3 regions of the Bariatricus sp. HCP28S3_A7 genome follow, and region 1 is predicted to be linked to each of the others. Evidence: predicted binding sites of a transcription regulator. Region 1 holds the regulator's gene; each other region holds the start of a gene.
The links. Region 1 encodes HrcA, which represses chaperone genes, less so after heat shock. Its sites were predicted from a motif close to TGTTAGCACTCNNNNNNNNNGAGTGCTAACA; they were not measured.
Positions count from the first base shown of each region.

Region 2: ACTNA4_RS00835 (co-chaperone GroES) is a predicted target of HrcA. The motif match lies at 1,905-1,935, and genes of this name have one in related genera.
Region 3: ACTNA4_RS01165 (co-chaperone GroES) is a predicted target of HrcA. The motif match lies at 1,450-1,480, and genes of this name have one in related genera.

Region 1 covers NZ_JBQHSG010000011.1:27,025-30,310, forward strand. Annotated here, with positions in the region: gene dnaK (molecular chaperone DnaK) at 1-683, opposite strand, end outside; gene grpE (nucleotide exchange factor GrpE) at 794-1,486, opposite strand; gene hrcA (heat-inducible transcriptional repressor HrcA) at 1,513-2,556, opposite strand; gene hemW (radical SAM family heme chaperone HemW) at 2,719-3,286, opposite strand, start outside.
Region 2 covers NZ_JBQHSG010000001.1:167,205-170,490, reverse strand. Annotated here, with positions in the region: gene groL (chaperonin GroEL) at 1-1,540, opposite strand, end outside; gene ACTNA4_RS00835 (co-chaperone GroES) at 1,594-1,878, opposite strand; gene ACTNA4_RS00830 (hypothetical protein) at 2,000-2,305, opposite strand; gene codY (GTP-sensing pleiotropic transcriptional regulator CodY) at 2,388-3,170, opposite strand.
Region 3 covers NZ_JBQHSG010000001.1:231,466-234,751, reverse strand. Annotated here, with positions in the region: gene groL (chaperonin GroEL) at 1-1,100, opposite strand, end outside; gene ACTNA4_RS01165 (co-chaperone GroES) at 1,154-1,426, opposite strand; gene ACTNA4_RS01160 (flavodoxin family protein) at 1,619-2,236, opposite strand; gene ACTNA4_RS01155 (MATE family efflux transporter) at 2,318-3,286, opposite strand, start outside.

The DNA.
Region 1 (3,286 bases):
ATCTTATCTGTAGAAAGATCTACACCTTCTTTTGCCTTGAAATCTGCAAGCATATAGTCTGTGATCTTCTGATCGAAGTCATCTCCGCCAAGTCTGTTGTTACCTGCTGTAGATAATACTTCGATAACGCCGTCACCGATCTCAATAACGGATACATCGAATGTACCACCGCCAAGGTCATAAACCATGATCTTCTGTTCTTTTTCATTGTCCAGACCATAAGCAAGTGCTGCCGCTGTAGGCTCGTTGATGATACGTTTTACATCAAGACCGGCGATCTTACCGGCATCCTTGGTAGCCTGACGCTGTGCATCGTTGAAATATGCCGGAACAGTGATAACTGCTTCTGTAACCTTTTCTCCAAGGTATGCTTCTGCATCTGCTTTCAGTTTCTGAAGAATCATAGCTGAAATTTCCTGCGGAGAATATTTCTTTCCATCAATGTCAACTTTATGGTCTGTTCCCATTTCTCTCTTGATAGAAGAAATTGTCTTTTCTGCGTTTGTAACTGCCTGACGTTTTGCAGGTTCACCTACCAGACGTTCTCCTGTTTTTGTAAATGCTACGATAGACGGTGTTGTTCTTGCACCTTCTGTATTTGCGATTACAACCGGCTGACCACCTTCCATAACCGCTACACAACTGTTTGTTGTACCTAAATCAATACCAATGATTTTGCCCATTATGAAGACCTCCTAATATTTTAAAAAATTTGTTTACTTACTTTGTTTATATAGAGTATATCTGCATCTTCATGTGTAAATATACAAACTATTTCATTCATTCTGCTATTTTAATTAGCAACCTTTACCATGCTGTGTCTCACAACACTTTCACGATACATATATCCTTTCTGGAATTCCTCGACCACGACATTCTCTCCGGCCTCTTCATCTTCAATATGCATCACTGCATTATGAAAATCCGGGTTAAATTCCTGTCCGACCGCCTCAATCGGTTTCACACCGATGCCTTCCAGTGTTGTCATAAGCTGCTTGTAGATCTTATCCATTCCCTGCACAAACGGATCTTCTTTGTTTTCCTCAGCTACAGACTGCAGGCCGCGTTCAAAATTATCAACGACCGGAAGAATCTTTTCCACGATATCTTTTGCACCGATCTCATACATGGCTGATTTTTCTTTCTCAGTCCGCTTTCTGTAATTATCGAATTCTGCCATCTGTCTGGTAAGCTTATCTGTCAGATCTGCAATCTGCTCATCCTTCTTGTCTTTTTTATTCTTTTTTTCAAAAAGCTTTGATTTTTTCGGCTCCGCAGTTTCTTCTGTTTTTTCTTCTTCCTTCGCATCTGCTTCGCCGGCCTCTTTGTTCTCACCTTCCCGACTTTCTTCGGAATCCTCTTCCTTATCATTTTCTTTTTCAGCAGCTTCTTCTGCTTCCGCTTCCATGGCGGCTTTCTTTGCCTCTTCCACTGCTTCTTTTACCATTTCTTCATTACTCATCTGATTATCCAACGGTTCTGCCACCTTTCTCCTTTCATAGTCCGGATGTTCTAACCATCCCTGTGGAAAATCTCATCCAGTTCCGCCATCAGAGTCTTTAACGTCTTCATTACATGTTCGTAATCCATCCGCTTCGGTCCAATGATTCCAATGGTCCCCTGCATACCCTCACCAAGCTCATAGGTCGCTGTGACAACACTGCAGTCCTTCATCTTCTCCACATTGGATTCATTTCCGATATAGACCTGAATGTCTTTATTCTCGCTGCTGGCCATCGTCTTTGATACCAGCGCTGCCAGCTGCTGCTTTTCTTCGAAAGCACTGATAATCTCCTGAGCGCTCTGCTTATCGCTAAGCTCCGGATATTTAAAAATATTCGTTGCGCCGCTGGTGTAAATCTCCATGTCATCATCAAGCTGTATCACATTCGCCACTGCATCCAGCACATTACTGACCACTTCACTGTGAATCCCTGCCTGTTCCTTCAGTCTGGCGATCATTCCGAGATTGATCTCTTCCACCGACAGTCCGATCAGTGCCGTATTTAACAGCATATTCAGTTTCAGCAATGCTTCGTTATCCAATGGCTCTTCCAGTGTAATAATCTGGTTCTTTACGATATTTCCATCCATCACAATGACGACGACCAACTGGTTCTCATCTACCTGTGAAAGCTGGATGAACTTCAGCTTATTCCTGTTATATACCGGAGAGGAAATCATCGTCGCGTAATTGGTGTTCGTTGCCAGTACTTTCGCGACCTGCCTTAGGAGCTGATCCATCTTATCTGACTTCTCCAGCATCTGTTCCCTCAGTTCTGTGACCTCCTGCTCTTTCTGGCTCATCAGCATATCTACATACCATCGATATCCTTTATCAGATGGAATCCTTCCCGCCGATGTGTGAGGCTGCATGATATAACCCAGTTCTTCCAGATCCGCCATTTCATTCCGGATCGTTGCAGAGCTTAAGTTCAGATCCGTATACTTGGAAATCGTTCTCGATCCCACCGGCTCTCCGGTGTCTAAATAATTCTTAATGATGGCATGAAGGATTTTCGTTTTCCGCTCACTAAGTTCCTGTATAGACTCCATCTGCACCCTCCTTTGTTTTATTAGCACTCGGCATATTCGAGTGCTAACATCATCTTCGCTTATTAATGTATCACTCCCAACACGCTTTGTCAACCCACTTTATAAATATTTCATAGTTACACTTTTTTATCGCAAAAGGACTGCCATATGACAGTCCTTTTCTCAAAACATAAACTCCACAAATACCGTATTGCTCACATCGATTCCCTGTTCTGTAAGCGCGATACGGTCCTCATGTTCTTCTATAAGATGCATACCTTTCAGTTTCCGGATCGGTTTTCCGTAGACCGCTTCGATCCCGGTTCCAAAGGCTTCCTCAAATTCTGTTTTCGATATGCCTTCCGTCATGCGCAGTCCGAGAAACATGAATTCCTCCATCTCATCTTCCAGGCTGAGTTTTTCTCCGGAAAATTTTTCTTCAAAATTATCCCTGTATTCCGTCATCTTTTCCGGATTACTGTATCTTGCCCCTTCAAAAAATGTGGCGGCACCCACGCCGAACCCCAGATACGGCACTCTTCTCCAATACCCGCAGTTGTGCCTGCATCGGTATCCGGGCTTTGCATAATTGGAAATCTCATACCGCTGATATCCCGCACCGACGAGGATCTGCTCTGTCTGATGATACATCTCCCGTTCTTCCTCCTCCGTAGGAAGCGCAGGCCACGGCAGATTTGCACCCTTTCTTTTCTCACATCCCGACTCCGCCCTTTCTTCCCGTCCTGCATCT
Region 2 (3,286 bases), on a different contig from region 1:
GCAATGTAGAGGCTACGCTTGTTGCGTTCTGAAGTGCGCTTCTTGTAACTTTAGCCGGGTCAAGAATTCCAGCTTTTACCATATCAACATATTCTTCTGTGTATGCATCGAATCCGTTTCCTGGTTCTGCTTCTCTGACTTTGTTAATGATAACAGCACCTTCCAGACCTGCATTTGCTGCGATATGGAATAATGGAGCCTCCAGAGCTTTCAAGACAACGCCTGCACCTGTCTTCTCATCACCTGTCAATGTCTCAGCCATCTTTGCAACTTCTTTTGCTGCATGGATATATGCAGATCCGCCACCTGCGATAATACCTTCTTCTACTGCTGCTCTGGTAGCTGCAAGAGCATCTTCCATACGGAGTTTCGCTTCTTTCATTTCAGTCTCGGTTGCTGCGCCAACGCGAATAACAGCTACACCGCCTGCCAGTTTTGCAAGTCTTTCCTGAAGTTTTTCTTTGTCAAAGTCAGAAGTTGTCTCTTCGATCTGGGCTTTGATCTGTGCAATTCTTCCGGAAATTGCATCTTTATCGCCAAAACCGTCAACGATTACCGTGTTTTCTTTCTGAACTTTTACAGATTTAGCACGTCCGAGCTGATCCATGGTAACTTCCTTCAAATCAAGGCCAAGTTCTTCTGAGATCACCTGTCCGCCTGTCAGGATCGCGATATCTTCCAGCATTGCTTTTCTTCTGTCGCCATATCCCGGTGCCTTTACTGCTACAACATTGAATGTTCCGCGCAGTTTGTTCACAATCAGTGTTGTGAGTGCTTCACCTTCAATGTCTTCAGCGATAATAAGAAGTTTTGCTCCGGACTGAACGATCTGCTCCAGAAGCGGAAGGATTTCCTGAATGTTGGAAATCTTCTTGTCTGTGATCAGAATGAATGGATTGTCAAGATTTGCTTCCATCTTCTCCATATCGGTGCACATATATGCGGAAATATATCCACGGTCAAACTGCATACCTTCTACCAGGTCAAGTTCTGTCTTCATGGTCTTGGATTCTTCGATCGTGATAACGCCGTCGTTGGAAACCTTCTCCATAGCGCTTGCTACCATCTCGCCTACTTCATCATCACCGGCTGAAATAGCAGCCACTCTTGCGATCTGATCTCTTCCGTTTACTTTGCTGCTCATCTTCTGGATTGCTTCAACAGCGCAGTCCGTTGCTTTCTTCATACCTTTACGAAGAACAATCGGGTTTGCCCCTGCTGCAAGGTTCTTCATACCTTCATTTACCATAGCCTGGGCAAGTACGGTAGCTGTTGTGGTTCCGTCTCCGGCAACATCATTTGTCTTGGAAGCGACTTCACGGATGAGCTGTGCTCCCATGTTTTCAAATGCATCTTCCAGTTCAATCTCTTTTGCAATCGTTACACCGTCATTTGTGATAAGCGGTGCTCCGAAGGATTTATCCAGAACTACGTTTCTTCCTTTTGGTCCTAATGTTACTCTTACTGTATCAGCAAGCTGATTCACACCTGCTTCCAATGCTTTTCTGGCTTCTGCGCCGAATTTAATTTCTTTTGCCATTTCAATCACTCCTGTTTTAAAATAATTCTTTTCTAAAGGCCATATACGGCTGACTATTTGATTACTGCAAGAATGTCACTCTGTTTTACAATGATATATTCAACATCGTCCAGTTCTACTTCTGTTCCGGAATATTTAGAATAGATGACCTGATCGCCGACTGCCACATTCATCGTCACTTCCTTACCGTCCACCATTCCGCCCGGTCCTACTGCGATTACTTCTGCCTGCTGCGGTTTCTCTTTTGACTGTCCCGGTAATACGATACCTGACTTTGTCGTCTCTTCTGCTACTAACTGTTTTAATACAACTCTGTCACCTAAAGGTTCTAATCTCATTGTAATTCCTCCTTGATTTCTATTTTTGTTAGCACTCATTAAATTTGAGTGCTAAAAACTGTCTAGATATAAAATAGCACTGCGACTTCTATTTGTCAACATGCCTTTTTTAATTTTATAATTACTTTATATTTATTTCATAAAATCCATTGACAATCTGAAAAATCAAGATCATTCCGGCTCTGTTCTCATACCGCTCTTTGATCACGCCTTTGCAGACTGCTTCCCCTTTCAGGGTCTGAATCCGGCATTCATAGACTGCATCCAGAGAAATATCGGTTATTTCTCCCGTGCTCATCCGCAGATGAAGCTGCTCCATCTCTTTCTGATACTCGATCACTGTGCATTTGTAAACCGTCTCGTCCTGCTTTCCGCCTTCGAGATAATTGTGGATCATCGAAATGACCGCTCTGTCTCCGTCGTACATTTTTCTTTCTCCTTTCATTGTGATCTATGTTAATGAGAGATAAAAAGGGTATCAGACTCCTGATACCCTTCTCTTCTGTTTTCTATTTCATTTTTTCTCTTTTGATCTTGTCCAATTCTTTGAAAACATAATCGTTCGCGACTTTGATATAAGTACCTTTCATACCGGAAGATCTGGATTCGATCACGCCCGCACTTTCAAACTTACGAAGTGCATTTACGATCACGGAACGGGTAATTCCCACCCGGTCAGCAATCTTGCTTGCAACCAGAATTCCTTCCATGCCGTCAAGTTCTTCGAAAATGTGTATGATTGCTTCCAATTCAGAAAATGATAAAGTACTGATTGCGGATTGTACGATCTGTTCCTTTCTGGTCTCCTCAGCGCTTTCTTCATTCACAGAGCGAAGCATCTCAAGTCCCACGACTGTTGTACCGTATTCACTGAGAATAATATCATCAATCTCATACAAGGCATCTTTCTTGTAAATGAACAGACTTCCAAGCCTCTCTCCCGCAATATCGATCGGAGTAATGATCGCCTGATACCCTTTCACAATCTCCGGTGTAAAACCTAGTGTCTGAAGATTGACATTCTCTTTCGTGGAAAGGATATTCAGGAGACGCTCATTCAGCATCTCGTCAATGTGTCCGCCGACCTCTCCCTTCAGAAGTTCTTTAATCTCCGGAACGCCCGGACAAGCACTGACTCCCAACACTTTTCCTTTTTTACTTACCACAAGCACGTTGGACAGAAGAATCTCTGTCAGCACCTCACAAATGTCATTAAACACAACTTTGCTGGAATTATTATTGTGCAGCAATTTGTTTATTTTTCTAGTTTTATCCAATAATTGTACGCTCATTTTATCCTCCATAAAGCATTGCACCTCTGGTTTTTCCTCTCCATCGGCTATTGTAGAAATTATTCGCACAAATAGCGAAAAATTTGTGTGCAAAACTATATTATCATACAATTCGC
Region 3 (3,286 bases), on a different contig from region 1:
ATACGATCCATCAGTTTCTCTTTATCGAAATCGGATGTAGTCTCTGCCATCCGTCTCTTCAGATTTTCGATTCTAGCTTCTACATCTGTTTTATTTCCGGCGCCGTCTACGATCGTTGTATTTTCTTTTGTTACCTTTACAGATTTTGCACGGCCTAACATATCCATTGTTGCGTCCTTAAGCTGGATTCCGATGTCTTCCATGATAACCTGTCCGCCGGTAAGCGCCGCGATATCCTGCAGCATTTCTTTCCGGTTATCACCATAACCAGGAGCTTTCACAGCAACCACTTTAAGTGTTCCTCTGAGACGGTTTACGATCAATGTCGTAAGGGCTTCTCCTTCTACATCTTCTGCAAGAATCAAGAGCTCTCTTCCTTCTCTCATAATATTTTCAAGAATCGGAAGGATATCCTGAATATTGGAAATCTTACGGTCTGTCATCAGGATGTAAGGATTTTCCATATTGCAGACCATCTTTTCCTTGTCGTCACACATATATCCGGAAAGGTATCCGTTATCAAACTGCATGCCTTCTACTACATCGATGTCCGTCTGCATTGTTTTGGATTCTTCGATGGTGATCACACCGTTCTCACCGACTTTTTCCATTGCATCTGCAATCATTTCACCGACTTCTTCATTTCCTGCGGAAATGGCGGCAACTTTTGCAATGTGTTCTTTGCCGGTTACCGGGCGGCTCATTTCTTCCAGAACAGAGACAGCCACGTCGGAAGCTTTCTTCATTCCTTTTCTAAGGATGATCGGGTTAGCTCCTGCTGCGATATTTTTCATTCCCTGATTCACCAAAGCCTGAGCGAGAACTGTTGCGGTCGTAGTTCCGTCTCCTGCGATATCGTTCGTCTTGGTAGCAACTTCTTTGACCAGCTGTGCTCCCATGTTCTCATAACGATCTTCCAGTTCAATCTCCTTCGCAATAGTAACACCGTCATTCGTAATCAGTGGTGTACCGTAGGACTGATCCAGAACCACATTCCTTCCTTTTGGTCCAAGTGTTACTTTTACGGTGTCTGCCAGTTTATTGACACCTGTCTCCATTTTCTTTCTCGCATCAATGTCATATGTAATATCCTTTGCCATGATTTATTCCTTCTTTCTTACTTTCTCAAATTCAATCTGATTTTATTCTTTTCTTATTCAACGATTGCAATGATATCATTCTGTGATACGATCACATATTCTTCGTCGTCCACCTTGATCTCGGTTCCCGCATACTGGGTACAGATGACTCTGTCTCCTTCCTTGACCTGCATCTCTTTTCCGTCTGTCCCGGGGCCGACTGCAATGACAACTGCTGTCTGTGGTTTTTCCTTGGCACTGTCTGGCAGGATGATTCCAGATTGTGTCTTCTCTTCTGCTTCCTGATGTTTCAAAACAACTCTGTTTCCTAATGGTTTTAATCTCATAAAAAATAACCTGCCTTCCTTTTTGTTAGCACTCTTTTGCGTTGAGTGCTTAGATCGTTTCCAAAAATATATTACTTCTTTTTCGAAGTAATATATTTTATTTTTAAACTATTTATTTTTGAATTATTATAGCACTTAATTATTGTTTGTCAACAGAGTTTATAGATTTTTTATAACTTAAATTTCATGTAACTAACGAATAAAATTCGTAGCCTGCTTTGCTTCTTTCTCCGGCAGACCATACTTTTCTTTTCCGAGTGCAATAGATTTCATAAGGAAGCTCATGTTGCGTGCCAGTGTCCTCATGCTCTGGAGTCCTTCTGCATCTCCTGCTGCTTCTCCCGGCAGGCGTCCGTGAATGCTGTTCCAGTACTGACCGGATGCTACCGGCATTCCGCTGATCGTGAAATACTTATTCAGCTCATCAAATGTGGAGGAGAGCCCTCCTCTTCTGGCTGCCACGACACTGGCTCCTACTTTCATGGTCTTGTCGAACGGAGTGCTGTAGAACAGACGATCCAGGAACGAGATCAGGGTTCCGTTGGCAGACGCATAATAAACAGGGCTTCCGATCACAAGTCCGTCACACTCTGCAAACTTCGGTGCAATTTCGTTAACACAGTCATCAAATACACATTTTCCTAATTTGGAACATCCGCCGCAAGCTGCACAGCCGCGGATGGCCTGATTTCCGACCTGCACGATCTCCGCTTCGATGCCCTCCTGCTCAAACACATGTTTCATCTCGTTTAATGCGATAAATGTATTTCCTTCTTTGCGCGGGCTTCCATTGATCAATAACACTTTCATTTTGTATTTCCTCCTTTATGATTATTGTTTTTTAACATACGGTTCATTAAATCCATTATATCAGTTTTCAGAACGATTTGGCTATGTAAGATTTTCATTTCTTTGCATCCACAGGTACACCACAACACAGATCACAACCGACACCAGGGATCCGGTCGCTGTTGCCAGCCCCATCGGGAGCAACGTATTCGGGAAATACCTGGATGCCAGATAGGCAAGCGGAACCCGGGCACATACGATCGAGATCGAATTGTGCAGGAACGAAAAGGATGAACGTCCATATGCGCAGAAATATCCGCTGAAACAGAAATGAATTCCGGCAAATACGCAGTCCCACACATAGCCGTGCATATATTCGCTGCCGAGACGGATTACCTCGGTATCTGTTGCAAATAGTCCTACAAACCATCCCGCGGCAAACTGCATGACAACCACTGTGGCAAGTCCAAAGGAAACACACATCGTGATGGCATACCACAATGTCTTCTTCGCGCGGTCATGTTTTCCGGCACCGATATTCTGTGCCGCCAGTGCCGAAACGGTTGACAGCATGGAAGATGGAACCAGGAACAAAAAGCCAATGATCTTCTCCACAATTCCCACCGCAGCCGCATCATTTAACCCTCGCTGATTCACGATGATCGTTATAATGATGAAAGAAATCTGTATGAAACCGTCCTGCAGCGCAACCGGAATTCCTATCTTAAGCAATTGTTCCATGATCAGTTTCTTCGGACGAAAATAAGATTTCTTCATCACAATACCGCTCTGCCGCTTTCGAATGATACACAGGGATACGATCACACTGATCGTCTGGGAAATCGTCGTTCCAAGTGCAGCTCCCGCCGGTCCCAGTTCCAGACCACCGATGAACAGATAATCCAGAATGATATTTGCCACACAGGCGACTGCCACAAAGCACATCGGGCTTCTGGAATCCCCCATCCCGCGGAAAATGGAACTGATGATATTATAGGCTGTGATGAACGGGATCCCGATAAAGCAGATGGTAAGATAGAGGATCGTCCCCTGCACCGCTTCTTCCGGCGT